4 regions of the Mesorhizobium sp. B1-1-6 genome follow, and region 1 is predicted to be linked to each of the others. Evidence: predicted binding sites of a transcription regulator. Region 1 holds the regulator's gene; each other region holds the start of a gene.

Region 1 (7,105 bases):
CGTGCGGATCGATTGCGTATTTTTCGTTGGCGGCGGAGCCGGGCTTTGCCAAGCCTGTCGCGGTCGCGATCCTGATGTCGCTGTGCGCGCTCGTTTCACGCTCATGGCCGAAAACGCATCTGTGCTTCATGGCGGCGCTGTTGTGCGCGCTCGGCATGCTCGCCGGCAAAGTCGAGACGTGGCGAGCGGGAACGCGGATGCTGGGCTCGGAAATCTCCACGCAAATCACCGGCCGCGTCGTTTCGGTCGACCAGATGGAGACCGGGCGCATCCGGCTGACCATCGATGTGACATCGACCGCGCGGCCGAAACTACTCTACGCGCCGGAGCGCGTTCGCCTTTCGGCACGCAAGGTGCCGGCTGAAGTGACGGCCGGTTCGCTCGTGACCGGCTATGCCAGGCTGTTGCCGCCGACCGGACCGGTGCGGCCGGACAGCTACGACTTTTCCTTCGACAGCTACTTCGCCGGCATAGGGGCCAGCGGCTTCTTTCTCGGCAACCCCAAAATCGTCTCAGCCGATGACAGGCCGCTGTGGGCCGCCCTTTCAGCCGCCATCGAGAGTGCTCGCGAAAGCATTGCCGACCATATCAGGGGCAGCATCGGCGGTGCCGAGGGCGAGATCGCCGCGGCGCTGATCGTGGGTGTGCGCGCCGGGATTCCCGACGAGATCAACGAAGCGATGCGACGCACCGGCATCTACCACATCATCTCAATTTCCGGGCTGCACATGGCGCTGGTCGCCGGCACCGTCATGGGTCTGCTGCGTGGCGGCTTCGCGCTGTTTCCGAATTTTTCCTCCCGCCGGCCGGTCAAGAAATACGCGGCCGCGGCGGCACTTTTCTCGATCGCCGCCTATCTCGTCATTTCGGGCGTCGTTGTCGCCGCCGAACGCAGCTTCATCATGCTGGCGGTGATGCTGATCGCCGTTCTGTTCGATCGGGCGGCACTCACCATGCGCAATCTGGCTATTTCGGCGATCGCCGTCATCGTGGTGTCGCCGCACGAGGTGGTAGGGCCGAGCTTCCAGATGTCGTTCGCCGCCACCGCGGCCCTGGTCGGCGCCTATGCCGGCTGGTCGGATCGCAAAGCCGACAAAGCGCGGACCCCGCCGCCGCAACGGACCTTGCCTGGCCTCCTGACGCGAAAATTGCTGCTGGCGACAGGTGGGCTGGCGATGACCTCGATTATCGCGGGAAGCGCCACGGCGCTTTTCGCCATCTGGCATTTCCAGCGCGTGTCGCCGCTCAGTCTGTTCGCCAATCTTGCCGTCATGCCGATCGTTTCGGTCGTGATGTTCCTTGCGGTTGCCAGCGCGCTGCTGATGCCGTTCGGGTTCGATGGACCATCCCTTTATCTGATGGGCAAGGGACTGACCGCGATGATCGCCATATCAGGATGGATCTCGCAACGCTCGCCGGTCGACGCGGTCGGGTTGATTTCGCAGCAATCCGTCCTTCTGGTGGCGATCGCCCTGGTCATCGCGACGATGGCCACGACATGGCTGCGGCTGACGGCACTTCCCTTCGCGCTCGCCGGCCTGTTGACCGTCTCGGACACGCGCACGCCGGACGTGCTGATTTCGGAGGATGCCCGCCTGGTGGCGTTGCCGATCGGCGGCGGCGAGCTCGCGATCAACCGGGCGCGCCCGAACGAATTCACCGTCGATAACTGGAAACGCGCGCTGAAGTCCGAAACCATCGTTGCGCCGGAACTGTTCGACAGCGGAGACCGACAGTTCGACATCTTCGATCCCGCGCAACTTCCGGCGGGAGCGCCTTTCTATTGCTTCACGGGCCTGTGCATGGCCCGGCATACCTCGGGGGCGATCATCGCGCAGGTGGAGGATCGCAAGGACGCCTGGAGGGCCTGCTCCTATGCGGATCTGATCGTCATCAACGACCCCGCGGGCTACGATCCCTGCCACAATCCGCTGGTTCTCGTCATCACCAAGCGGCAGCTCGCTCGCAAGGGAAGTGCCGCCGTCTTCTTCGACCAGCAATCGGCGACGGCACCGGCACGGGTCAGCTTTGCCGTCGACAGGCCATATCGGCCCTGGCACGAACAGCGGAAATTCTCACGCGAGGCAAGGGGACTGCCGCCTTACCGTAAACCCGAAAAGCCCACCGCCGACCCCGCTCAGTAGCGCCTGATCAGGCCGACCAGCTTGCCTTGCACCTTGACCCTGTCCGGTCCGAAAATACGTGTTTCATAGGCCGGATTGGCAGCCTCGAGCGCAATCGAAGCACCCTTTCGGCGGAAGCGCTTCAGCGTTGCTTCCTCCTCGTCCACCAGGGCCACGATGATCTCGCCGGGACTTGCGGTGTCGGCATTGCGGATGATGACCGTGTCGCCGTCGAAAATGCCGGCCTCGATCATCGAATCGCCCTTGACCTCCAGCGCATAGTGTTCGCCGCCCATGATCATGTCAGGCGGCACTGAAATGGAATGCGTCTGATGCTGGATGGCGTCGATCGGCACACCCGCTGCGATGCGACCCATGACCGGGATCGACACCGCTGAAACCGCGTCGTCGTCATTGCCGGCAGCGGGCAGACGCGAAGACGTCGCCGGCTTGATCTGCCGGCTAGGGCTGCTGCCCTGTCCGAGGCTGCCCTGGATGACGCTCGGGGAGAACTTCTTTGCCGCGTTAAGACCCGGCGCGATCGAGTCCGGCAGGCGCAGCACCTCCAGCGCGCGCGCCCGGTTGGGCAGGCGGCGAATGAAGCCGCGCTCCTCCAACGCCGTGATCAGCCGATGAATTCCCGACTTGGAGGCGAGGTCCAGCGCTTCCTTCATCTCGTCGAAGGACGGCGGAATGCCGCTTTCCTTCAGCCGTTCATGGATGAACATCAAGAGTTCATGTTGCTTGCGCGTGAGCATGGCGGCCCCCAAAGGCATTGCACGAAGGGTCTGGAACCAGAATCAGAAAACAAACCCAGAACAAACACTATCTGTTCCAGTTGTGTTCCGCAACCATTTAAAGTTTAATGAATTTGTTAAGGCGACGGAAACGAAATGCCCTCCCGCAGCCAGCATCCTGCCAGCGCGGTCCGTCGTCAATGCGCTCCCGGGCCCTTTGAAACTATTTTGGTTAATGGCCTGTGGCCCGACCGGTCTCCACTCTTGGCACAAGCCTGCAAGCTGGGTGACCGGCAGGTGCGGGGTGCGTTTGGGCGGATTAGAAACCCCTGCGGCTCGTGAACGAAACGAAACCAAAATGCCAACTTCCGCCGGAAAACGGCCAGACACCACCACTGGTCGCGACGGGCTGCGTTCGTTCGTTCGCTTGACGAAACCGTATAATAATGTACGGTTTTCGAAGAGGAACACCAATGACCACGCCGAAGCAGGCCGCGCGACGCGAACGGATAGAGGAGGCCGCCTATGCGGTGCTCCGGGAAACCGGCTACAAGAGCGCCTCCCTGCTTGCTATCGCCAAGCGGGCATCGGCCTCGAACGAAACCCTCTACAACTGGTACGGCAACAAGCAGACCCTGTTTCGATCCTTGATCGAAGCCAATGCGGGAGAGGCAAGGAAGCTGCTGGAGGACGCCCTTCACCAGGCGCGCGATCCTCTCGAAACCCTGAACTTGCTCGGGCCAGTCCTGCTGACCCTCGTGACGGGCGACAAGGCGGTGGCGCTCAATCGCGCCGCGGCCGGCGACGTCAACGATACAGGCACGCTTGGCCAATCGATCGCGCAATTCGGCCGCAATACCATAATGCCGCTTGTTGGCGACCTGCTTCGAACCGCAAGTCGGGCCGGCCCGATCGCCTGTGACGATCCTGCCGAAGCCGCCGACATCTACATCAGTCTTTTGATCGGCGATCTCCAGGTTCGCCGGATCGTTGGGGTGCTCGAGGAACTGCCTCGGGCGGAAATCGAGCAAAGATCGAACCGGGCGTTCACCCTGTTCTTGCGCCTCTATGCGGCCAGCCCTTGCCCGGGCGGCAAAACAGCCGGCCCGTTTCCAGGGCGCTCTTCTCACCGAGGAACATCGCGACCATGAGCAAAATTCCCGATCTCGCAGCGATCGAGGCAATGGACACCGCGGATCCGCTGCGTGCCATGCGTGACCGCTTCACCTTGCCCCAGGGGGTGATCTATCTCGACGGCAATTCGCTGGGCGCCGCTTCGCCCGCCGTGTTCGGCGAGCTGCAGAAGGCCGCCACGCAGGAGTGGGCGCAGGATCTCATCCGCGCCTGGAACACCGCCGGCTGGTTCGACATGCCGGTCGAACTCGGCGACCAACTCGGGCGCCTGATCGGGGCCGCCGCCGGCCAGACGGTGGTCTGCGATACCACCTCGATCAACATCTACAAGGTGCTGCATGCGGCACTCGGGATGCGGCCGGACAGGTCAGTCATCGTCGCCGAGGGGGACAGCTTTCCGACCGATCTCTATATGGCCGAAGGCGTTGCCTCGACGCGGCCGGGCACGGTGCTGCGGCTCGAGGGTGTCGATGCGCCGACCATAGAAGAACTGATCGACGAGCGGGTCGCGGTCATCCTGGTCAACCACGTCAACTACAAATCCGGGCAGTTACGCGACATGGCCGCGCTGACGCGGACGGCACATGATGCCGGCGCGCTGATTGTCTGGGATCTCTGCCATACCGCCGGCGCCTTGCCCGTCGAGCTCGACCGTTCGAATGCCGATTTCGCCGTTGGCTGCACCTACAAATATCTCAATGGCGGCCCGGGTGCCCCGGCCTTCATCTACGCGGCCGAGCGCCACCATGGCGATGTCCGCCAGCCGCTCAGCGGCTGGTGGGGCCATGCGCGGCCATTCGCCTTCGAACAGGGTTTTGCTGCCGGCACAGGCATCCGCCGGTTTCTCTGCGGCACGCAGCCTGTGCTGTCGATGCGCGCGCTCAAAGGGGCGCTCGATGTCTGGAACGACGTCGACATGGCAGAGGTGCGCAGGAAGAGCATGGCGTTGACCGATCTGTTCATCCAACTGGTCGAGGCAAAATGCGGCGCCTACGGCCTCGAACTCGAAAGCCCGCGGGATGGCAATGAGCGCGGCAGCCAGGTTTCGTTCCTCCACCCGCATGGCTATCAGGTGATGCGGGCCTTGATCGAGCGCGGCGTGATCGGCGATTTCCGCGCGCCATCCACGATTCGCTTCGGCTTTACGCCGCTTTATGTCGGCTATGTCGATGTCTGGCAGGCTGTCGAGGTGCTGGAAGACATTTTGCGCACGGACGCGTGGCAGGAGGCGCGTTTCGCCGTCAAGGCGGCGGTGACTTAAGAGCCTGTCGCTCAGAAAAGCGCAGTGGGTTCGGGATAACGATATGCAGTCGGCAAAGCTACGTCAGAGCCGGGTGCGGACCTTCCACAGCTCCGGGAACAACTCCACCTCCAGCATCTTCTTCAGGTAGGACGCGCCCGATGTGCCGCCGGTGCCGCGCTTCATACCGATGATGCGCTCGACCGTGGTGACGTGGTTGAAGCGCCAACGGCGGAAATAATCCTCGAAATCGACCAGCTTCTCGGCGAGTTCGTAGAACATCCAGTAGCGCTGCGGGTCGCGGTAGATGATCTGCCAGGCGACAAGGACCTCTTCGTTCTCGGTCCGCGTTTCGCGCCAGTCCGTACGCCTTGCGTCGGCACCGATGTCGAAGCCGTTACGGGCGAGCAGCAGCAGCGCCTCGTCGTAGAGCGACGGTTGCGCCAGGATCGCCTCCAGTTTCTCGCTGAGGTCCGGCCGGTGCTTGTGCGGTCCGAGCATTGCGAGATTGCGGTTGCCGGCCATGAACTCGATGGCGCGGTACTGCCACGACTGGAAGCCCGAGGACTGGCCAAGCGCGTCGCGGAACTCGGTGTATTCGCTGGGCGTCATCGTGCGCAGCACGTCCCAGGCATTGTTGAGCTGCTCGAAGATGCGGGCGACGCGCGAAAGCATCTTGAAGCTCGGTTCGAGACGGTCGGCGCGGATGGAGCGGATTGCGGCGCCGATTTCGTGCAGCGCGAGCTTCATCCAGAGTTCCGATGTCTGGTGCTGGATGATGAACAGCATCTCGTCATGGGCTGACGAAAGCGGCTCCTGCGCCTCGAGCACCTTTTCCAGATGCAGATAGTCGCTGTAGGACATGCGCTCCTTGAACGACATTTCCGCGCCCTCGGCGGACGGGTCGTAGGGCTTGCTCAATTGATCTTCTCCGCACGCAGCCGGAAGCGCTGGATCTTGCCGGTCTGCGTCTTGGGCAAAGCGGCGATGAATTTTACCGAGCGCGGATATTTGTAGGGCGCGATCGTGGCCTTGACGTGATCCTGCAGACGCTTGACGGTCATTGCGTCTGGCGCCACGCCTTGCACGAGCACCACATGAGCCTCGACGATCTGGCCGCGCTCGGCATCCTCGGCGCCGACCACCGCGCATTCGGCGACATCGGCATGCGCCAGCAGCGCCGCTTCGACCTCAGGGCCGGCGATGTTGTAGCCGGCACTGACAATCATGTCGTCGGAGCGCGCGGCGAAGTGGAAGAAACCGTCCTCGTCCTGCCAGAACGTGTCGCCGGTGAGGTTCCACCCGTCGCGGACATAGTCGCTCTGCCTGGCATCGGCCATGTAGCGGCAGCCGGTCGGTCCCCGCACCGCGAGCCTGCCCGCGGTGCCGCGCGGCACTTCGCGCATTTCGTCGTCGACGACGCGCGCCTGATAGCCGCCAACGGCCTTGCCGGTGGAGGCAGGCTTCATGTCATCGAAGCGGTTGGAGATGAAAATATGCAGCATTTCCGTGGCGCCGATGCCGTCAAGGATCGGCTTTCCGGTTTTCTCAGTCCATTCCTCGAAGACCGGCGCGGGCAAGGTCTCGCCGGCCGAAACGGCGACGCGCAGCGACGATAAATCGGCCCCTTCGTCCATGGCCTTGAGCATTGCGCGATAGGCGGTGGGCGCGGTGAAGGAGATCGTCGCTTTGTAGGTTTCGATGATGTGGACCATGTTGGGTGGCGTGGCCTGTTCCAGCAGCGTCGCCGCGGCGCCGAAACGCAGCGGAAAGATGGCGAGCCCGCCAAGGCCGAAGGTGAAGGCCAGCGGCGGCGAGCCGACGAAGATGTCGTCGGGCGTCACCTGCAGTATCTCGCGGGCGTAGGCGTC
Region 2 (7,105 bases), on a different contig from region 1:
CCTTATGAATCCGAACCGGCGCGCAGCGACTTGAACGGACGGGGTGTTGGTGCGTCGCGATGGCCGCGGAATTTCGGCGGGCCCGCAGCATGATCTCAAGGAAATCGGCTCCCACTTTTCCTGCAATTACTCTAGACTTCGCGTGTCGGACAGGACGACAGGGAAGCAATGGCGGGGCATGGCGGCTCTCGAACGGTCATTTACGCGGCGCTCGCCGGCAATCTCGCGATCGCGCTGACCAAATTCGTCGCAGCCTTCTTCACCGGCAGTTCGGCGATGTTTTCGGAAGGCGTGCATTCGCTGGTCGATACCGGCAATGGCAGCCTGCTGCTTTATGGCATGCATCGCGCCGCACGCCCGGCCACCCGCGCGCATCCGCTCGGCCATGGCCGCGAGCTCTACTTCTGGAGCTTCATCGTGGCGCTTCTCGTCTTCGCGCTCGGCGCCGGCGTATCGTTCTACGAAGGCGTGACGCACATCATTGCGCCCGAACCGGCCGCCAATGTCAGGGTCAATTACATCGTGCTCGGCCTGTCGTTTCTGTTCGAGGGCAGCTCATGGCTGGTGGCGCTGAGGGAATTCCGCCGGCAGAAGGGCCAGCAGGGCTGGCTGCAGGCTGTGCAATCGAGCAAGGATCCAAGCGTCTACACAGTGCTGTTCGAGGACAGTGCCGCGCTTCTCGGCCTGATCGTCGCCTTTGCCGGCATATCGGCGGCGGAGATTTTCGAGATGCCGGAATTGGACGGCGCCGCCTCGATCGGCATTGCACTGATCCTGGGTGCGACCGCGGCCTTCCTGGCGCGCGAGAGCAAGGGGCTGCTCATCGGCGAGCCTGCTTCGCCGGCGGTGCAGAAAGAAGTGCTGGCGATCGCCCAGCAGGATCCGGCGGTGCAGCGGGCGAACGGGGTCCTGACCGTCCACCTGGGGCCGGAAGAGATCGTTGCCGGCCTGAGCATCGAATTCGAGGACCATCTGTCGGCGCCGGAAATCGAAGCCTGCGTCGAGCGCCTCGAAGCGCGGCTAAGGAAGGAAATGCCCGAGATCACCCGGCTGTTCGTCAAGCCGCAGACGTCAGGCACCTGGGAACAGCGACGCAAGCTGATCGAATCCGCATCCGAGTAAAGTTTGAGCATGGTCTCGAAACCCGCATCCCACTCCTCGGGATCATGCCTCTGGATCAGCGTCTCGTTCGTTGCCTTGCGCCGCTACTCCGCCAGAGCAGTTCACCGTTTCAGGGAACGGCGAAACGCTCTATGTCTTTGTTTTTGCGCAATTCCATAGGGAAAGCGCTACGCGCTTTTCCTGGGAAAACCGTACACACTTTTCCTGGAATTGCTCTAGGATCAGCCGATCGAGTTTTGGAGGACTGATTATGAAGATCGACGGCGGCTGTCATTGTGGTGCCATCACCTATGAGGCGGAGGTCGAACCGGAAAAGACCTCGATCTGCCATTGTACCGATTGCCAACAGTTGACCGGTACGGCCTTTCGCGTCACCGTTCCGGCGCCTGAAGATCACTACCGGATCACAAAGGGTACACCGAAGGTCTACATCAAGACCGTGGCAAGCGGCGCCAAGCGCGTCCAGGCCTTTTGCGCCGACTGCGGTTCGCACCTTTACGCCACGTCGGTCGGAGATGGCCCAAAGGTCTACGGCATTCGAGTGGGAACCGCGCGGCAACGCCAGGATTTGATTCCGACACTGCAAAAATGGCACCGCTCGGCGCTTCACTGGCTACCTGAATTTCACGGCATGACCACAGTGGAGGAGCAGTAGCGCCGTCCGGTGCGGCGCCTCATTCGTCGCCTTCGACGACCCTCAGCCTGAGCTGGCCGGTCTTTGAATCGGCAACGCGTGGGGAATCGACAACGCGCGGGCCGGGTTCCGGCTTCGCAGGGGCTGGTGACGCCATGTCAGGGTCGGCATCGCCTCCGGGCTGCGCCCCAAACTCCAGAGCTTCGATCTTCTGGCCGCGTTTGGTCACCTTCGACGTCGAGACGAGGATGTCGTCTATATCCTTGGCCGACTGGGCAAAATGGCCCTGCAATTTGCGCACCCGCTCGTCGACGCGCGAAACATCCTCCATCAGCCGGATCACCTCGCCCTGGATCAGGTGTGCCTGCTCGCGCATACGGGCATCCTTCAGGATCGCCTGGATGACCTGGATCGACAGCATCAGGAGCGACGGCGAGACGATGACGACGCGGGCGCGGTGCGCCTTCTGCACCACCGCCTCGAAATTTTCGTGGATCTCGGCAAACACCGATTCCGACGGCACGAACATGAAGGCGGTATCCTGCGTCTCGCCCTGGATCAGATATTTATCCGCGATATCGCGGACATGCACCTCGATGTCGCGGCGGAAGGCCTGCGACGCGACCTTCTGCTGTTCGGCGCCTTCGGCGGCGCGGATGGCGTTCCAGGCTTCCAGCGGAAACTTGGCGTCGACGGCAAGCGCCGGCGCGCCGTTGGGCATCTTCACCAGGCAATCGGGACGGCTGCCGTTGGACAAGGTCGCCTGGAACTCGTAGGCGCCGTGCGGCAGACCGTCGGCGACGATCGCTTCCATGCGCGACTGGCCGAAGGCGCCGCGCGTCTGCTTGTTGGAGAGGATCGCCTGCAATTGCACGACCTGGCCGGCGAGCGACTGGATGTTGCCTTGCGCGGTGTCGATGACGGCCAGCCGCTCCTGCAATTTGGCCAGGCTCTCATGAGTGGATTTGGTTTGCTCGGTCATGGTCTGGCCGAGGCGGCCGGTCATGGCATCGAGGCGCTGGCCGATCGATTGCGTCAGTTCCGCCTGCCGCGCGCCGAAGACTTCCGCGATGGCGCCCATGCGGCCCTGCATCTCGGCTTGGCTTTGCAATATGCCGGCCATCCGCGCCTCGGCGTCGCGGGCATGGTCGGCGGCTTCGGCAGCGGCCACGGCGCGCGCCTTGGCCGAGCGCCACAGCGCGACGACAAGCGCCACGAACATGCCAAGAAACACAAAGGCCCCGAACGCCAGCGCATGGCCGAGCGTGATCGTGGTCGCGCCAAGCCGGGCGACAGGTTCCGAAAGGATGGATGTCAGGTCGTTCATGCACATAGCATAGACGATTCGGCCGGCCAGCACAGATCAAAACGTGAACGATCCCCCGGCGTACCGGTTGACGCCCTTTATTCAAGGTCTTAGGTGAGACGCCATGCCGATCAAGCCGCTCATCATTCTTCCCGACCCCATCCTGCGCCAGGTTTCCAAGCCGGTGGAGCGCGTCGACGCGCCCTTGCGCAAACTGGCCGACGACATGCTGGCGACCATGTATGACGCGCCCGGCATCGGGCTGGCCGCGATCCAGATCGGCGAGCCGCTGCGCATGCTGGTGATCGACCTCGCCAAGGAGGACGAGACGCCGGCGCCGCATGTCTTCATCAATCCCGAAATCCTGGAAAGCGCCGACCAGCGCTCCGTCTACGAGGAAGGCTGCCTGTCGATTCCCGACTATTATGCCGAGGTCGAACGCCCGGCTTCCGTGCGGGTCAAGTACCTCGACCGCGATGGCAAGCTGCAGGAAATGGAGGCCGAGGGGCTGATGGCAACCTGCCTGCAGCATGAGATCGACCATCTCAACGGCGTGCTGTTCATCGACCACATTTCGAAGCTGAAGCGCGACATGGTGGTGAAGAAGTTCAAGAAGCTGGCCAAGGACAAGGCTCCGGGCAAGCTGGTGGGATAGGGGACAATGCCCCTTCGCGTGATTTTCATGGGGACGCCGGAGTTTTCGGTGCCGACATTGCGCGCAATTGCCGATGCCGGACATGAGGTCGCGGCCGTCTACACGCAGCCGCCGCGAGCCGCCGGCCGGCGCGGCCTTGAGCTGACGCCGTCGCCGGTACAGCGCGAGGCGGAACGGCTGGGCATCGAGACGCGCACGCCGACGTCGCTCAAGGGCGAGGCCGAACAGGCAGCTTTTCGCGCGCTGCAAGCCGATATCGGCGTGGTCGTGGCTTACGGCCTGCTGCTGCCCAGGACGGTGCTTGAGGCGCCGCGACTGGGCTGCATCAACGGCCATGCCTCGCTGTTGCCGCGGTGGCGCGGTGCGGCGCCCATCCAACGGGCGATCATGGCGGGCGACAGCGAAACCGGCATGATGGTCATGCGCATGGAAGAAGGCCTCGACACCGGCCCGGTGGGGCTGGTTGAAAAATGCGTCATCGAACCCGATATGACCGCCGGCGATCTGCATGATCGATTGATGAGCGTCAGCGCCGCACTGATCGTGGAAGCGCTGGCGCGGCTGGAAAGGAATAGCCTGGCGTTCACCGCCCAAGCGGTTGAGGGGGTGACCTACGCCAAAAAGATCGATAAATCCGATACGCACGTGGATTGGACGCGACCCGCGGCCGAAGTCCACAATAACATTCGCGGCCTGTCGCCCTTCCCCGGCGCCTGGTGCGAGGTTGAAATTGGTGGCCGGGTGGAACGGCTGAAACTGCTTCGCTCGACGCTTGCGCAAGGCATGGGCGAACCGGGAGGAATTCTCGACGACCGCCTGACGGTCGCCTGCGGAGCGGGCGCGATCCGGCTGGTCGAAGTTCAACGGGCGGGCGGAAGGCCCGCCGCCGCGCAAGAATTCCTGCGCGGGACCAAGATCGAAAAAGGAATGAAATTGTCATGAGCATGATGTCGATACGCGCGGCGACGCCGCGGGATCGCGAGGCCATCCGCCTCGTCGAGGAACACGCTTTCGGCCAGCAGGCGGAGGCCGGGCTGGTTGACGCGCTGGTTTCCGGCGGCGACGCCGTTGTCGAACTGGTGGCGGAAGAAGACGGGCAAGTGGTTGGCCACATCCTGTTTTCGCGGCTTTTCGCCCGCACCGGCGGCAAGGATTTCCCGGCGGTGGCACTGGCGCCGCTGGCGGTGGAGCCCTCCTTTCACGGCACCGGCATTGGCGGCGCGCTGATCCGCGAGGCTCACATCCGCCTGCGCGACGCCGGCGAGATGCTGGCCGTGGTGCTGGGCGACCCCACCTACTACGGCCGTTTCGGCTACAGCCACGCGCGCGCCGAAGGATTCGAGAGCGAATACCAGGGCGAGGCGCTGCAGGCGCTGGCCTGGGGCGACGCTCCCGAAACCGGCCGGCTGGTCTACGCCTCGGCCTTCACCGCACTCGCCGCCTAGGCGAGTGCGTATAGCCGCCCGGCATGCCGCGTTTTCGCCTCGACATCGAATATGACGGCAGCCTGTTTGCCGGCTGGCAGCACCAGGCGGACCAGCCTTCGGTGCAGCAGGCGATCGAGCAGGCGATCGAAAAATTCTGCGGCCAGCAGGTCCGCTTGCGCGCTGCCGGCCGTACCGATGCGGGCGTGCATGCGACGGCCCAGGTGGCGCATGTCGACCTGGCCAAGGCCTGGCCGGACGACAAGGTGCGCGATGCCGTCAACGCGCATCTGCAGGGCGCGGGCAATCGCATCGCGATCTTGAAAGCCACGACCGTCGTCGACGGCTTCGATGCCCGCTTCTCGGCTATCGGCCGTCACTACCTCTACCGCATCCTCAACCGGCGCGCGCCCTCGGCGCTGGAAAAGGGCAAGGTATGGTGGGTGCCGAAGCAGCTCGACGCCACTGCCATGCACGAAGCCGCCAAAGTGCTGCTTGGACGGCACGATTTCACCACCTTCCGTTCCACCCAATGCCAGGCCGAGAGCCCGGTGCGCACGCTCGACCGTCTTGACGTCAGCCGTTCGGGCGACATGATCGAAGTCAGAGCCTCGGCGCGTTCCTTCCTGCACAACCAGGTGCGCTCGATGGTCGGCTCGCTCAAGCGCGTCGGCGAAGACGCCTGGACGGCCGGCGATCTCAAGGCGGCGCTCGAGGCGCACAACCGCGCCGCCTGCGGTCAGGTGGCGCCGCCCGACGGGCTTTTTCTGGTCGGCGTCGATTATCCCGGATAGAGTCCCGAAAGGCTCTGAGCTCCGGTGTCCGGAACCGTGATGCCAAGCAGTGCCTGCAGCCCGAACAGCACGATCAGCGAAGCGATGAACATGCCAACGAAGACAGCGGTCCCGATTGCGGCACCCCTGCCGATGGTCGCGTTGGTCATGCGCCAGGTCAGCACCATCGACAGCGCGAACAACAGCAGCGACACAAGGCTGGAGATCTGGCTCGCCGAGGTCAGGAAAAGCCTGATCAGCGCGGACGGCAGCATCAGCCAGGCCGTGATGGCCGAAGCCCAGTTCGAGGCCACGACATAGTGCACGAAGCGGCCGCCGATGCCGGCGCGCGGCGCGACCAGAGCGAGTGCGACCAGAGGCAGCACCCAGGAACCGATATCGACTGTCGCCAGCCGCAACAGCATGCTGAAGCGGCCCGCGAAGGCATCGGGATCGCCGATCTCGTTGGCGATGCCGACCCAGCCGACGATCAATGCCGGCGCCGCGACGACGATGGCGAAAAAGGAATTCCAGAAACCATCGGCAGACAGGTCGAGCAGACGCAGGCCATCGGCCCTGCCGAGCATCAGTCGCCAGGCGCCGGTCAGCGAAACTTGGGTCTCGTCCGCCGAAAGCATGCTGCTCAGTCCTGTCCGAACCAGTCTTCGATGAAGCGCTGATAGATTTGCGTCAGCGTCTCGAGATCGGCAAGGGCGACGCGCTCGTCGACCATGTGCATGGTCTTGCCGACCAGGCCGAATTCGACCACCGGGCAATAGTCCTTGATGAAGCGCGCATCCGACGTGCCGCCGGAGGTGGACAGCGCCGGTTCTCTGCCGACCACCGCCTTGACCGAGCCGCTCAATGTCTCGATCAGCCTGTCGTCGCGGGTCAGGAAGACATGGCTCGGCCGGTCGCGCCAGACGAGTTCGTAGTCGACCGGCATCTCCTTGCCGGGCCGGTATTTCTTGCGGCCCGCCGCCTGGTCGAGACGGTTGTGGATTTCGGCCTGTATGGTCTCGGCGGTCCAGCTGTCGTTGAAGCGGATGTTGAAGGTGGCGGTTGCCTTGGCTGGAATGACGTTGGTGGCCGGGTTGCCTACGTCGATGGATGTCACCTCCAGATTGGTCGGCTGGAAATCCTTCGTGCCCTCATCGAAGACGGGATGCAGCAAAGCATCGACCAGGCTCA
Region 3 (7,105 bases), on a different contig from region 1:
GATGCATGGGCCCGAGGAAGTCGCCTTCGCCGTCGAGATCTTCGATCGCGTCGAGGCCCTGCTCGGTATGGACCAGAATACCATCAAGATGGGCATCATGGACGAGGAGCGGCGCACCACCGTCAACCTCAAGGAGGCGATCCGCGCCGCCAGGGAGCGCGTCGTGTTCATCAACACAGGCTTCCTCGACCGCACCGGCGACGAGATCCACACCTCGATGGAAGCCGGCCCGATGATCCGCAAGGGCGACATGAAGCAGGCCGCCTGGATTTCCGCCTACGAGGCCTGGAATGTCGACACCGGGCTGGAATGCGGGCTTGCCGGCCATGCCCAGATCGGTAAGGGCATGTGGGCGATGCCCGATTTGATGGCGGCGATGCTCACCGAGAAGATCGCCCACCCCAAGGCCGGCGCCAACACCGCCTGGGTGCCTTCGCCCACGGCGGCGACGCTGCACGCCACCCATTATCACAAGGTCGATGTCCACGCCGTCCAGGCGGCGCTGAAGAGCCGGCCGAAGGCCAAGCTCGACGACATCCTGTCGGTGCCGGTCGCGGTGCGGCCCAACTGGTCGCCGGCCGATATCCAGGCGGAGCTCGACAACAATGCGCAAGGCATTCTGGGCTATGTCGTGCGCTGGATCGACCAGGGCGTCGGCTGCTCGAAAGTGCCAGATATCAACGATGTCGGCCTGATGGAGGACCGCGCCACGCTGCGCATCTCCTCGCAACACATCGCCAACTGGCTGCATCATGGCGTCTGCACGGCCGACCAGGTAATGGAAACGATGAAGCGCATGGCTGATATCGTCGACCAGCAGAACCAAGGCGACCCGCTCTACCGGCCGATGGCCGCCGATTTCGACGGCTCCGTCGCCTTCCAGGCCGCCTGCGACCTCGTCTTCAAGGGCCGCATCCAGCCCAACGGCTACACCGAGCCGGTGCTGCACGCGCGGAGGCTGGAACTGAAGGCGAAGGGAGCGGCCTGAACCGGAGATTTGGAGCCGCCGGCGTTTCGTTCCCCTCCTCTCGAGCGAGAGCGCGCTACGCCGCCTGTGCCACCCGCTCCGAACTCATCCGGTAGGAGATCGCTTCGGCCAAGTGAATGCGGCCGACGGTCTCGCTGGCGTCGAGATCGGCCAGTGTTCTCGCCACCTTCAGCACGCGGTGATAGGCCCGCGCCGAGAAGCCGAGCTTTTCGCTGGCGTCCTTGAGCAGCGACAGGCCCGATGCGTCAGGCATGGCGATCTCCTCGATGACCGCCGGCGCGCAATGCGCGTTTGTGGTGGCGCTGGTGACGCCGAGCCGTTCGAAGCGCTCGCGCTGGAGGGTGCGGGCACGCGCCACGCGCAGCGCCACGTCGGCGCTCTTCTCCGCCCGGTCGGGCCGGATCAGGTCGCTGGCCGAGACCGCCGGCACCTCGATCCTGAGATCGATGCGGTCGAGCAGCGGGCCCGAGATGCGCGCCTGGTAGTCGGTGCGGCAGCGATCGCCGCGCAGGCAGCGATAGCCGGGCTCGCCGGCCATGCCGCATCGGCACGGGTTCATCGCCGCCACAAGCTGGATACGCGCCGGATAGGTGACGCGGTGGTTGGCGCGCGCGATCATGCAGTCGCCGGTCTCCAATGGCTGGCGCAACGCGTCGAGCGTCTGCGGCGTGAATTCGGGAAATTCGTCGAGGAACAGCACGCCGTGGTGCGCAAGCGACACTTCGCCCGGCCGCGCCCGGATGCCGCCGCCGACCATCGCCGCCATCGAGGCCGAATGGTGCGGCGCGCGGAACGGCCGCCGGTCGGTCAGCTTGCCTTCGCCGAGCTCGCCGGCGACGGAGGCGATCATCGACACTTCGAGCAATTCCTTCGGCGCCAGCGGCGGTAGGATCGACGGCAGCCGCTGCGCCAGCATCGATTTTCCCGATCCGGGCGGGCCGACCATCAGCAGGTTGTGCCCGCCGGCCGCCGCCACCTCCAGCGCTCGCTTGGCGGTTTCCTGGCCCTTGATATCGGCAAGATCGGGCAGGTCGCGCGCCGCGGCATGGATACCGGCTTCGGGGCGCGACAGCACCTGCGTGCCGCGAAAATGATTGGCGATGGCGATCAGGCTGCGCGGCGCGAGTATGTCAAAGTCCTTCCCGGCCCAGGCGGCTTCCGGGCCGCAGGCGAAGGGGCAGATCAGGCCCTTGCCTTCGGAATTCGCGCCGATCGCCGCCGGCAGGGCGCCGGCGACCGCCGCGATGGTGCCGTCGAGCGACAATTCGCCAAGCACGACATAGCCGGCCAGCATGTCGCCCGGAATGGCGCCAAGGGCCGCCATCAGGCCGAGCGCGATCGGCAAATCGTAATGGCTGCCCTCCTTGGGCAGGTCTGCCGGCGCAAGATTGACCGTGACCTTCTTGGACGGCATCGACAGGCCGGAAGCATGGAGTGCCGCCTGCACCCGTTCGCGGCTTTCGGCCACCGCCTTGTCGGCCAGGCCGACGATGTGCATGTTGACCTTGCCGGGCGCTATCATAACCTGCACGTCGACCGGAACGGCCTCGATGCCCTGGAAAGCAACCGTGCGAACCCGCGCCACCATGTTTTGCCCCCGGATCTGGGCTTGCCCCAAGCCTTTTGCAATCAGGCCGCGAAGGGCCTGGCCCGGAGACAATCACAATTCCTCGGCTAAATCAAGAACATTACAGGAACGCGCAATCGCTGAAGTTGCAGCGCGATTGTCTCCGGTTGCAAAAACGGAACATGGTTAATACGAAATGAAAACGGTTACTTCCGCTTGGCCTCCACCGCGTCCCAGAACAGGCTGGCGATATCGGCGCCGCCGAAGCGTTTGACTTCACGCACGCCGGTCGGCGAGGTCACGTTGATCTCGGTCATGTAGTCGCCGATGACGTCGATGCCGACGAGGATGAAGCCACGTTCCCTCAGTGCCGGCCCGATGCGGGCGCAGATCTCGCGTTCGCGCTCGGTCAGCTCGGTCTTCTCGGCGCGGCCGCCGACATGCATGTTGGAGCGGGAATCGTGCTCGGCCGGCACCCGGTTGATGGCCCCGACCGGCTCGCCGTCAATCAGGATGATGCGCTTGTCGCCCTTGCGCACGTCCTTGAGGTAGCGCTGCACGATGTAGGGCTCACGGAACAACTGGCCGAACATTTCGAGCAGCGAGGCGAGGTTGCGGTCGGCCTCCAGCAGGTGGAAGATGCCCGCTCCGCCATTGCCGTAGAGCGGCTTGACGATGATGTCGCCGAATTCCTTGCGGAAGGCGGCGACCTCCTGGGGATCCTTGGTGATCAGCGTTTCCGGCATCAGGTCGGAAAACTCGGTGACGAAGATCTTTTCCGGGCTGTTGCGCACCCAGGCCGGGTCGTTGACCACCAGCGTCCTGGGGTGGATGCGCTCCAGTATGTGCGTGGTGGTGATGTAGTTCATGTCGAAGGGCGGATCCTGTCTCAGCAGGATCACGTCTATCTCCGACAGGTCGGTGCGCACCTTCTCCCCCAGCGAATAGTGGCTGCCCTTCTCGTCGCGTACCTGCATCTCCTCGATGCGGGCGAACACCTTGCCGTCGCGCAGCGACAGCCGGTCGGGCGTGTAGTGGTAGAGCTGATGGCCGCGCCGCTGCGCCTCCAGCGACAGCGCGAACGAAGTGTCTCCGGCGATCGACACGGTGGAGATGTGGTCCATCTGGACGGCGATTTTCAGCTTCATGGCAGGTCCCCAGCACGGTCGATGAGAGAGCGATATAGGGGTCCCGGCGCCTTCTGCCAATCGGGCCACGCCGCTAGCGGTCGAAGACCAGCCTGGAATAGCCGAGAAAGGACAGCCCCATGGCGGCCAGCGAAGCGAAAGCAAGGGCGGCCAATGGCGGGGTTGTCGGCAGGACGACAAGGATGGCGCAGTAGACCAGATAGTTGGCGATGCTGGTGGCGATGCCGACGCTGCCATAGCGCGCGCCTTCCCGCACCAAGCCGCGGCTCGACGGCGAGAAGGTCAGATGCCGGTTTGTCTGCCAGGTGACACAGAGTGCAAAGCCGATGGACAGCATGCGGGCGCTGAAAGGGCCGAGCGGCGTGACCGCAAGCAGCAACCAGAGGGCGGCCGCGTCGGCGACGAAGCCGATGCCGCCGGCAAAGACGAAGCGGACGAGACGGCTCACCGCTTCATGCGGCGCGAGGCGTCTTGCCTGGGCCGGCCTTCGCGGCAGTCGGCTCGTTGGCGCGCTCGCGCCGCTCTATGCGGCCCGAAGGCATCGACAGGTAGAAGATGCGCTTCTGTTCGGCGCGGCCGCGCGACACCGAGTCGAGGATCACCCCAGTCACACCAGCCAGCATCGAGAGCAAGAGCAGGCCGACCGACAGCACCCATGTCGGCATGCGCGGCACCAGCCCGGTCTCGGCGAATTCGACCAGCACAGGCGCCATCAGGAACAGGCTCGACACCAGGAAGACCAGGGCGAAGGCGCCGAAGAAACGTAGCGGTTGCGTTTCCTTCATCAGCATGGCGAACATCCACAGGATCCTGGCGCCGTCGCGAAAGGTCGAAAGCTTCGATGACGAGCCGTCCGGCCGCTTGCCGTAATCGAGCGCGATCTCGCTGACGGGCAATTTGAGCTGCGAAGCATGAACCGACATTTCGGTCTCGATCTCGAAGCCGCCGGAGACGGCCGGGAAGCTCTTGACGAAGCGCCGGGTGAAGACGCGGTAGCCCGAGAAGATGTCGGTGAAATCGCTGCCGAACAGCCCTTTATAGAGGCTGTTGAAGACGCGGTTGCCGAAGGCATGGCCGGTCCTGCCGGCATCGTCGGTGACGCCGCGCCGGGTGCCCACCGCCATGTCGGAGCGCTCGGTCAGAAGCGTGTTGATCAATTGCGGCGCGTCTTCCGGCGCATAGGTGCCGTCGCCGTCGGCCATCAGGTAAATGTCGGCGTCGATGTCGGCGAACATGCGCCGCACCACATTGCCCTTGCCCTGGCGCGGTTCGCGCACCACGATGGCGCCGGCGGCGCGGGCCCTGAGCGCGGTCAGGTCGCGCGAATTGTTGTCGTAGACATAGACCGTCGCCAAAGGCAGCGTCTCGCGGAAGCGCCGCACCACCTCGGCGATCGTCAATTCCTCGTTGTAGCAAGGCAGCAGCACGGCGATGGCGGGTTCGTAGCGAAGCTCTTGCGGCATTTTCCTCTCCGGGTGCCTCGCCGCCACGCGCGGTTCGCGCCGAAAGTCAGGCGCGTTCAGGCGGTTTTACTATTTATTGAAGCCGTTAAGGCTAGGTTTAAGGCCGACTTTACGAGTGTCGATTGGCCGAAAAAGCCCGGCATTCCTGCCAGGGGCGATGGGATGAGCACAGCCAGCAACGGCGCTTCCACCTGGAAGTCCGACATAGCGTTTGCGTTGCTTGCCGCCTTGCTGCTGCTGGCGCTCGATCTCTATGCCGGATTCCCGCAACTGGCCAACCCGGCCGGCGACAATGACAGCCTGCTGCAACTGGTGGAGGTTCGCGACCTCCTGGCCGGCCAGGGCTGGTTCGACCTGCACCAGTACAGGATGGGGCTGGAGGGTGGCTTCGTCATGCACTGGTCGCGGCTGCTCGACGCCCCGCTGGCGCTCGGCATGCTTGCCCTGTCGGCCCTGACGGGCAGTGCCGCTTTGGGCGAGCAGGTCGTGCAGGTGCTTTGGCCTCTCCTGCAATTCTGGCTCGCGCTGTTCTCCATCATGCGCGCCGCGCGCGCTTTCGCCGGCGAGCACGCGGTCCTGCCCGCCGCGGTGGTCGGCGGAGCGGCCTTGTATTATCTCGGAATCTTCTCGCCCGGCGCGCTCGATCACCACAATGTCCAGCTGATGCTGACCTTGGCCGGCCTGGCTTTGCTGCTTGAAGCCCCTCGCCACCGGACCGCCGCCCTGTTTGCCGGCGCGTGCGCCACCCTGGCATTGGCGATCGGCATGGAAAGCGCCCCCTATGCTGGAACCCTGGGCGCCATCGTCGCCCTGCTGTTCCTCGTCAGCGGTGGCGGCGAAAGGCTGATCGCCAGGGATTTTGGCTTGGGCGTCACCGCCGTCTCGGCCCTTGTTTTCATCACTACCATACCGGCGTCGGCATGGGGGCAGACGCAGTGCGACACCTTCTCGACCGTGCACTTCGTGGTTGCCGCGCTTGCCGGCGCCGGCCTTGCGGTCATCGCCTCATGGGGCGCCGCCAATGCGACGTACGGCCGTCGCCTGGTCTCGCTCGGCCTGCTGGCGTTCGTGCTTATCCTTGTCGTGATGTTTCTGTTCCCGCAATGCCTGGCTGCCCCCTATGCCGGCCTCGACCCGCGCCTCCAGCAGATGTGGCTCGGTCATATCGACGAAGCGCAGTCGATATTCCAGCTCGTCGCGGCCGATCCGGCCAGAGCGGTGGCGCGCTTCGCGACGCCGCTGGTGGCGATCGTCCTGATGGCGCTGCGTCTCGGCAAGGGCGGCTGGCGGCGGCAGGACAGTCTCGTCGGCGCGCTGCTGGTGGTGGCTTTCCTGGTCAGCGCCTGGGAGGTCCGAGGCTCGACCTTCTCCATCGCCTTCGCGGTGATCCCGCTTTGCGCCTGGATCGCCAAATGGCGGCAGCGCGCCGAAAACAGTCCGTCCGGTGGCTCCGTGCTCCGTATGGCCGCAGCCTGGCTGATCTCGGTCAATGCGGTTTGGTCCAGCGCTGCCGAGGCGGCATCGAGCGCCTTCCAGACCGGTGCGGCCGTCACCAATGCCGGCATCGATGCACCTTGCAACAGCAAGGCCTCGTTCGCCGCGCTCGCCCGCATGCCTGACACCACGGTGCTGGCCATCTCCAATCTCGGCTCGCCGATCCTGGCCTTTACCGGTCATCGCGCGCTCGCTGGGCCCTACCACCGCAACGTCGCCGGAAACCTGCTCGTATTCGATGCCTTGCTGGGCTCGGCCACTGACGCGAAAGCCGTCGTGGCAAACCATCGCGTCGGGATTGTCGCGCTCTGCCGCGGCAATCCCGAAACCAGGCTTCTCGCAACCAAGGCGCCTGACGGCTTTCTGGCCGGGCTGATGCATGGCAGCGTGCCGGATTGGCTGGAACCGGTGGCGGAGACCCAGGGCGCGCCGCTGGAGCTCTATC
Region 4 (7,105 bases), on a different contig from region 1:
TAGAATTCTTTTGGCTTGAGACGCGGCAGCATCGACATCTGCGCGCGCGATTCGATCTGGAAGACGCCGATCGTGTCGGCGCGACCGATCATCTTATAGACCGGCTTCGCCTCTTCCGGCAGGGTGGCAAGGACATAGGGCTGCCCGTAAGGGTCTCGCGCCTGCGGATAATGGTCCGTCAGCAGAGTGAAGGCGCGCTTCAGGCAGGTCAGCATGCCGAGCGCCAGCACGTCGACCTTGAGGATCTTGACCGCGTCGAGATCGTCCTTGTCCCACTCGACCATCTTGCGTTCCTCCATCGCCGTCTTGACGATGGGCACGATCTCGTCGAGCCGGTCCCTGGTGATGACGAAGCCGCCGACATGCTGGGAGAGGTGACGGGGAAAGCCCATGATCTCGTTGGCGCGCTCCATCACGTGCCGCGATATGGGATCGGCGCGGTCGAGGCCGCCGGCCCGGGCTTCCTTCTCGCCGAGCTCGGAGGTCGACCAGCCCCAGATCGAGCCGGAGAGCGATGCCCTGACATCCTCGGACAGGCCCATCGCCTTCGACACTTCGCGCAGCGCCGAGCGGCCGCGATAGCTGATGACGGCGGCGGCCAGCGCGGTGCGCTTGGAGCTGTATTTCTCGTAGATATATTGGATGACCGTCTCGCGCTTCTCATGCTCGAAATCGACGTCGATGTCGGGCGGCTCGTTCCTCTCCTCGGAAATGAAGCGTTCGAACAGCGTGTCGATTCGCTCCGGCCCGACCTCGGTGATGCCGAGGCAGAAGCAGACGACCGAATTGGCGGCCGAACCGCGCCCCTGGCAGAGAATATCCTGGCTGCGGGCGAATTTGACGATGTCGTGGACGGTCAGGAAATAACGGGCATAGTTCAGGCGCTCGATAAGGGCGAGCTCTTCCTCGATGCGCCTCGTCACCGATTGCGGCACGCCCGAGGGATAGCGCCTGGCCGCCCCCTCCCGCGCCAACCTTTCCAGCTCCGCCTGCGGGCCGAGCCCTGATTGCGTCGGCTCGTCGGGGTAATTGTACTGAAGGTCGCTGAGCGAGAAGGTCAGCTCCTGCGCGAAGCGCAGCGTTTCGGCCAGTGCCTCCGGGTGCCTGCGGAACAGGCGCGCCATCTCCAGCGGCGGCTTCAGATGGCGCTCGGCATTCGCCGTGAGTTCCAGCCCGACCTCCGAAACGGGAATGTTGAGGCGAATCGCGGTCAGCACGTCCTGCAGCGGGCGCCGCTCGGCCGTGTGGTAGAGGACGTCGTTGGTCGCCATCAAGGGCAGGCCGGCCAGCTCCGCCATCGCCGCCGCCTGCTCGATCCTGAAGCGGTCGTTTCCCGCATAATCGGGCGAAACGCCAAGCCGCAGGTTTTTACCGAAACGGTCCTTGAGCTCGCCAAGCAGGGCTAGTGTGCCCTCGGCCCCCGCCGCCAGGTCGGGCAGGACCGCCAGCGACATCAGATCCCCCCATTCGAGAAGGTCGTCGCGCCGCAGAAGGGTCGCGCCCTTTTCGTTCTCCTCGCGCAGATTGGCTTGCGTGAGCATGCGGCACAGATGCCCCCAGCCCTTGCGGTTCTGCGGATAGGCGAGAATATCAGGCGTGTCGTCGCAAAAAACCAGCCGGCTGCCGGGGTGGTAGGCAAGCGTCTCGACCTTGGCCTGCTGCCAGGCGCGCACCACGCCCGCCACCGTGTTGCGGTCGGCGAGCCCGATCGCGGAGAACCCCATGAGCTTGGCCGCGACCACCAGCTCCTCCGGCTTGGAGGCGCCGCGCAGGAACGAGAAATTCGACTGGATGCCGAATTCCGCATAGGGAATGGCGGTCAGCGCGTTCATGCGAAGACCCCGTGCAGGAACCAGCGCGGCGGGATTTCAGAGCCGCCATAGAGACCTTGCCGGTAGAGCCAGTAGCGGCGGCCGTCGGCATCCTCGATGCGGAAATAGTCGCGTGTCGACGCCGCTTCGTCGCTCGAAAATTCACGCCACCATTCCGGCGCGATGCGTTCAGGGCCTTCGGCGCGGGCGACCCTGTAGAGCGCACGCCGCCAGCGGAAATTCAGCGGCGGTCCCTCGGGCATTTCGGTGGCCGGCACCTCAATCGGCTCGGGCGAGCGGAAAAGCCGGATCGGCCGCTCCGGCGGGAAGATGGTCATCGGCGCCTGCATCCTGTCCGGTTTCTTCGGCGGCGTGATGCGGCGCGGGGTTTCCGTGAAGGGGATGGTGGCGACGGCACGCTCGGGCAGATGGCTTTCCACGACGACCGGCTTGAGAACCGCGCCCTCGCCGAGCCGGGCGCGGATGCGGTCGGCGAACAGCGCGATATCGGCGCCGTCGTCGGTCGTTTTGCCTGTCAGGTCGGCCTGCGGCATGTCGAAGGCCGCCGCCGCCAGCACCGAAAGCCGCACCAGGTCGAAGCCATAGCCGGCATCGATATGCTGCTCGAGGGCGGCCAGCCGCTCATGGAACAATTTCTGGATCAGCCGGGGTTCGCGCATCGGTCGCGACGTGCCGAGCGCGATGCGGCTGACGGCGCCGTCGACGCGGAACAAGAGCAGCGCCAGGCTTCTCGCGCCTTCGCCGCGCCGCTCGAGGTCGATCTTCAGGGTCGTCGCCAGCATGCCCACCAGCCGTTCTATGTCCTCTGTCAGCGTGACGGGCTCGGCCAAATGGCGTTCGACCGAAAGCGGCGCGACGGGCAGGCGCGGCGACACCGCCTCGTCGAGACGGCCGAGCGCCTGGTCGAGGCGCAAGAGCAGGGAGGCACCGAAGCGGCGGGCGAGCGGCGCGCGCGGCGCGGCCATCACCGCGCCCGCCGTGCGCAGGCCAACACTTTCCAGGCTGGCGCGGGTTTCCGGCGCGATGCGTAGCGCCGCCAGCGGCAAGGGCGCCAGGAGCGCTTCCTCCTCGCCGCCGGCAACGATGCGGTCGCCGCAGAACCGCGCCGCCGCCCAGGCGGCGCCGGGTGTCGCGGCAAGGCCGGCACGGACGTCGAAGCCCTGATGGAAGAAGCGCGACAGGATCTCGTCCAGCATGGCGCGTTCGCCGCCGAAAAGATGGGTGCAGCCGGTGACGTCGAGGAACAGGCCGTCGGTCCCGTCGAGCGCCACCAGCGGGGTATAGCGGTCGCACCAGTCCGCAAGGCCTTCGAGCAGGCGCCGGTCGGCTTCGGCATCGGCCTCCATTATGTCGATCGACGGATGCATGGCGCGCGCATCGGCGATGCCCATGCCGGGCTTCAGATGCAGCGCCTCAGCCCGCTCGTCGAGGGCTAAGATGCGCTGCGCGTTGCTGTCGCGATGGCTGATCACCAGCGGCCGGTGATCCGATGGCCGGGAACGCCAGGACCGCCCCAGGCGCTGCCGCAGGATCCGTTCGGCCGCGAGATAGGGAAACCACAGGGACAGGATTCTTTGCTCGTTCTTCCCCAATCCGTCTTTCATCGAATATGCGTTCATCGGGGTTCCACTCCAATATGAATTGTCCTGGCAGGGCCGTGCGGCTCTTGCCGATGCTGATGGTGAAGGCGGGGCGGCCGATCGAGCCGGCAAGCGGCCCGGCGACCGTGTCGCGCGGCCCTGCCGGCGCCGGCGAGACGATGAGGCGGACGGGCGCCGCCGTCGGTTCGGGTTCGGCCGCCTGCCGCAGCAGGAAGACCGGCCGGCCGGCGCTCTGCGCGCGGGCGTGCAGCCGGCGCGTCGCGGTCAGGTCCAGCCGCTGCGGATTGCCGCGGACTTCAAGGATGACGGCGGCGAGCGCCGTCATGCGGGCCGCCTCCTCGGCGACCCACAGCGCATCGGCGAGCCTTGGCGCCTCGGAAAACAGCAATTGCTCCGGCTCGATGCCGAAGGCGGCGTGAAGGCCCCGGGCATAGGGAAAGCCCGCCTCGCGAAAAACCTCCTGGGTGCCGATCCACAGCACCGGCAATCGCGGCCCTTGCTTGAGGATCAGGCTGGGCTTGAGGATCAGGCTGGCGAGCGACAGGGCGAAGCCGGCGACCGCTCCGGCATCGCGGGTCTCGACGCCATGGATTTCGCTCAAGGCCGCTTTCGGCAGGCCGCCGCCCAAATCGCCGCCCCAATCGCCACCGAGGGCGGCATCGAGCCGGCCGATGCCGGTGCGCAGGAAAGCATCCGGCCTGGCTACGGCGATGCCGCGCCGGACCACGGTGCGGTCCGCGGCGGCCATGCCGGCGTCGGAAACCGCGCCGGCCGGCGCCTGCAGGCGCTCGGGCAGCGTTCCCTCGATCTTCGCGATCTGGCGGCGCAGGGCAAAAACAGTCTCCCGCGCCACGGCGCTCATCGCCATGACGGTCAGTGTCCACTCACAATTGTTCCTGTTATGTTCTTATAGATTCCAGAGGCGACCCGAAGAGTCAAGCAGACTCATGGGGGAATTTATTCCTCTCCGATAAGAGGGCCAACATGGGTCGGACAGCCGACCGCCCCTCAAGCCATGCGAAACGGCTCCCGGTGCCGTAAGCAATCCTGGGGTTGGCCGCCGCGTCATTTGCCGATTGTGGCCCAAAAGCCTATATGCCGGGATCAAAGGACAAAGCATGGCCCGCATCTACAAGACCCGCATTTGGCACGACCAGCTTTCGCCGTCGATGGACGAGATCGAGTTCCTGGCGCTGGAGGCCTACGCCCATCTGCCCGAGGATTTTCGCAAGCTGACCGGCGAGATCGTCATCCAGATCGCCGAATTCCCCACCGACGAGATCATGGACGACCTGTCACTGGAAACCCCCTTCGACCTGCTCGGCCTATTCGAGGGACGCGGCATTGCCGAGCGCTGGAACCCGCAGACCGGCGAAGGCCCGAACCGCATCACGCTCTATCGCCGCGCCATCCTCGACTACTGGGCCGAGAACGAGGAGACTTTGGGCGACATCGTCACCCATGTGCTGATCCACGAGATCGGCCACCATTTCGGCCTGTCGGACGACGATATGGAGAAGATCGAAGAGGCAGCCGAGTGACCGGTTCTACGTCAGGCCGTCATTTCACAATGAGTGTGATGAAATGTTTTAATACGTTCTGCACAGTCTGCTCCCCGGTATGTCCTGCCACTGCCCATTGCGCAAAATGTCCATCAATGTACATGCGTGCGAGCCCGTAGACGAGCGCCCTCGCGGCTATCTGGGTCTCTGCCATGTCGTCCGACCGGAGCATGTTTCGCCGCTGTGCTTCTGCCATTGACGCTTCCATCAGCGAACGCACCGCTTCATTATCGTGACGCAGCGACTCCGAAGCATCCCAATCAATAAGATTGCGTGTCGAGATGATCTGGAAGTGGGTGGGGTTTCGAATTGCCCAGCGCAAATAGGCGATTCCAACAGCGGCAAAGCGTTCGATCGGATCGTCCGTCGCAACCTTCTCGACCGCATTCGTGATCTCCGAGCGGAATCGGCTCATTGCCTGCTCCGCGACAGCCGTCATCAACGCGGTCTTGTTGCTGAAGTGACGGAATGGCGCGCCGGGGGAAACCCCGGCACGTTTTGCGGCTTCGCGCACGCTCACATTGTCGGGGCCGCCTTCCTCGACCAGTTGAACCGCGGCATCGATCAGGACCTCCCGCAAATTGCCATGGTGGTAACCAGTGCGATGAGGCGCCTTGGCTTTTGCCATCTCTTTCCCTTCGTTCCGTGGAGCAGCTTCCCGCCTCTGTAGCATGATTCCGCGATTTATGTAATCGCCGTTTACAATCCCGGCCAGAGGATGTAAGCAGTGATTACTGATGGGATCGGAACAGGCCTACGGTCTTCGCGGCTCCCGAACTCCCAGCTGAGGAGACGAACATGCTCGCCAGAACAGCCCCACCCCGCCCGCAATCGGTCATTTCGCATCAGAGTCCAGCCGAAGAACTTCAGCAGGAGAATTTCGCGATTGTTCAGTCGAGCGCGACTGTGCCCAGCCTCACGCTTTATCGGCTTGCCGCCGTCGCCGGGATGGGAAGCGCGCTTATTCTTCTGGTCAACGCGGCTAAACGCAGCTCGCTCATCGCGACCACCGATCTGACGCAACTTCTCGCACCAGTCGCCGAGATATTGGCACTTGGCCTCGTCGTGGGCCTGTTTCTTGCGTTTGGCCGGCGCGCGGGGCTGTTCGGCACTATCGCGTTTGTCATCAACTTCGTTGCGTTGGCAAGTTTGGTAGGCGTGGAAGCAGTGATCAATCTGGTATTTTCGAAGCTTCCGCTCACAACCATCGTCGAGCTGCGAGCCGGACCGCTCGGTCTGGCTCTGGTCGCCAGTTCGGTTCTTTTTCTGGTTGGAACGCTCGCGTTTGTAATCTCTCTCGCCGTTGCAAGAGGCGTGCCGCGCATTCCTCTCGCTCTTTATCTCATTGGCGCGGTGCCGATCGCGCTTCGTGCGTTCGTTCCGGAGCTGGCTCTTGACCTGGGCTTGGCGATGCTTGCGGCATCGATCGCCTGGCTGGCGGCGTGGCTGTGGATGCGAGGGGCTACCAGTCGCTGAGCTTGGTGTCCGGCCCGTATTCCTGGCCCTCGACATCCTTCACCACGGCCTGGCCGCAGCGCATGGTCTTGGTCTTCTTGTCGTAGGCGTAGGTGGGGGAGCCGAACAGGTGCCAGCCCTTGTTCAGCGCCGCCGTCACCTTGTGACAGAAGCTGGCGTCGTCCGGAGCGGTGAGAAAGCGGTAGAGTTTCATCATTCAATTCCTGTCGTCAGTCCATCGCCCGCGATCGGCAATCCAACACGGCACATCATGCGCCGACGGCCGCCGCCTTCGCCAGCAGTTTTTCGGCCTGCGCAAGGTGCAGCCGTTCGACCATCCTTCCCTCCAGCGCAATCACGTTCTTGCCGGCATTTTCCGGAAGCGCAAAGGCCTGCTTCACCGCGCGGGCCTTGGCCACCGCCTCCGCCGACGGCGCAAAGGCGCGGTTCGCCGCCTCGATCTGGGCGGGATGGATGAGCGTCTTGCCGTCGAAGCCCATGGCGGCCGCTTCCGTGCATTCGCGGCTGAAAGCATCGAGCGCGCGAAAATCGTTGAAGACGCCGTCGACGATATCGAGATCGCCGGCACGCGCCGCCAGCACCATCTGCATCAGCCACGGCAGGAGATAACGCCGGTCCGACGTCGCCATAATGC

What was found. Region 1 encodes LexA, which represses DNA repair genes until DNA is damaged. Its sites were predicted from a motif close to TGTTCNNNNTGTGTTCNG; they were not measured.
Region 2: the regulator LexA is predicted to act here: its motif matches at 3,116-3,133, upstream of FJ979_RS19160 (DNA recombination protein RmuC).
Region 3: the regulator LexA is predicted to act here: its motif matches at 2,670-2,687, upstream of FJ979_RS18525 (YifB family Mg chelatase-like AAA ATPase).
Region 4: the regulator LexA is predicted to act here: its motif matches at 4,325-4,342, upstream of FJ979_RS06005 (metallopeptidase family protein).

Annotation. Positions count from the first base shown of each region.
Region 1 covers NZ_VFWR01000020.1:71,328-78,432, reverse strand. Annotated here, with positions in the region: gene FJ979_RS29190 (ComEC/Rec2 family competence protein) at 1-2,144, shown strand, start outside; gene lexA (transcriptional repressor LexA) at 2,138-2,881, opposite strand; gene FJ979_RS29180 (TetR/AcrR family transcriptional regulator C-terminal domain-containing protein) at 3,334-4,011, shown strand; gene kynU (kynureninase) at 4,008-5,255, shown strand; gene kynA (tryptophan 2,3-dioxygenase) at 5,319-6,155, opposite strand; gene FJ979_RS29165 (AMP-binding protein) at 6,152-7,105, opposite strand, start outside.
Region 2 covers NZ_VFWR01000009.1:128,286-135,390, reverse strand. Annotated here, with positions in the region: gene FJ979_RS19170 (cation diffusion facilitator family transporter) at 169-1,122, shown strand; gene FJ979_RS19165 (GFA family protein) at 1,373-1,777, shown strand; gene FJ979_RS19160 (DNA recombination protein RmuC) at 1,797-3,083, opposite strand; gene def (peptide deformylase) at 3,187-3,717, shown strand; gene fmt (methionyl-tRNA formyltransferase) at 3,724-4,659, shown strand; gene FJ979_RS19145 (N-acetyltransferase) at 4,656-5,162, shown strand; gene truA (tRNA pseudouridine(38-40) synthase TruA) at 5,186-5,935, shown strand; gene FJ979_RS19135 (transporter) at 5,923-6,552, opposite strand; gene dapE (succinyl-diaminopimelate desuccinylase) at 6,558-7,105, opposite strand, start outside.
Region 3 covers NZ_VFWR01000009.1:4,946-12,050, forward strand. Annotated here, with positions in the region: gene FJ979_RS18520 (malate synthase G) at 1-988, shown strand, start outside; gene FJ979_RS18525 (YifB family Mg chelatase-like AAA ATPase) at 1,044-2,576, opposite strand; gene gshB (glutathione synthase) at 2,762-3,703, opposite strand; gene FJ979_RS18535 (GtrA family protein) at 3,777-4,151, opposite strand; gene FJ979_RS18540 (glycosyltransferase) at 4,156-5,166, opposite strand; gene FJ979_RS18545 (GtrA family protein) at 5,329-7,105, shown strand, end outside.
Region 4 covers NZ_VFWR01000002.1:477,132-484,236, forward strand. Annotated here, with positions in the region: gene FJ979_RS05990 (error-prone DNA polymerase) at 1-1,832, opposite strand, end outside; gene FJ979_RS05995 (DUF6504 family protein) at 1,829-3,304, opposite strand; gene FJ979_RS32885 (hypothetical protein) at 3,246-4,301, opposite strand; gene FJ979_RS06005 (metallopeptidase family protein) at 4,552-4,974, shown strand; gene FJ979_RS06010 (TetR/AcrR family transcriptional regulator) at 4,994-5,623, opposite strand; gene FJ979_RS06015 (hypothetical protein) at 5,794-6,471, shown strand; gene FJ979_RS06020 (DUF1737 domain-containing protein) at 6,458-6,664, opposite strand; gene FJ979_RS06025 (CoA ester lyase) at 6,720-7,105, opposite strand, start outside.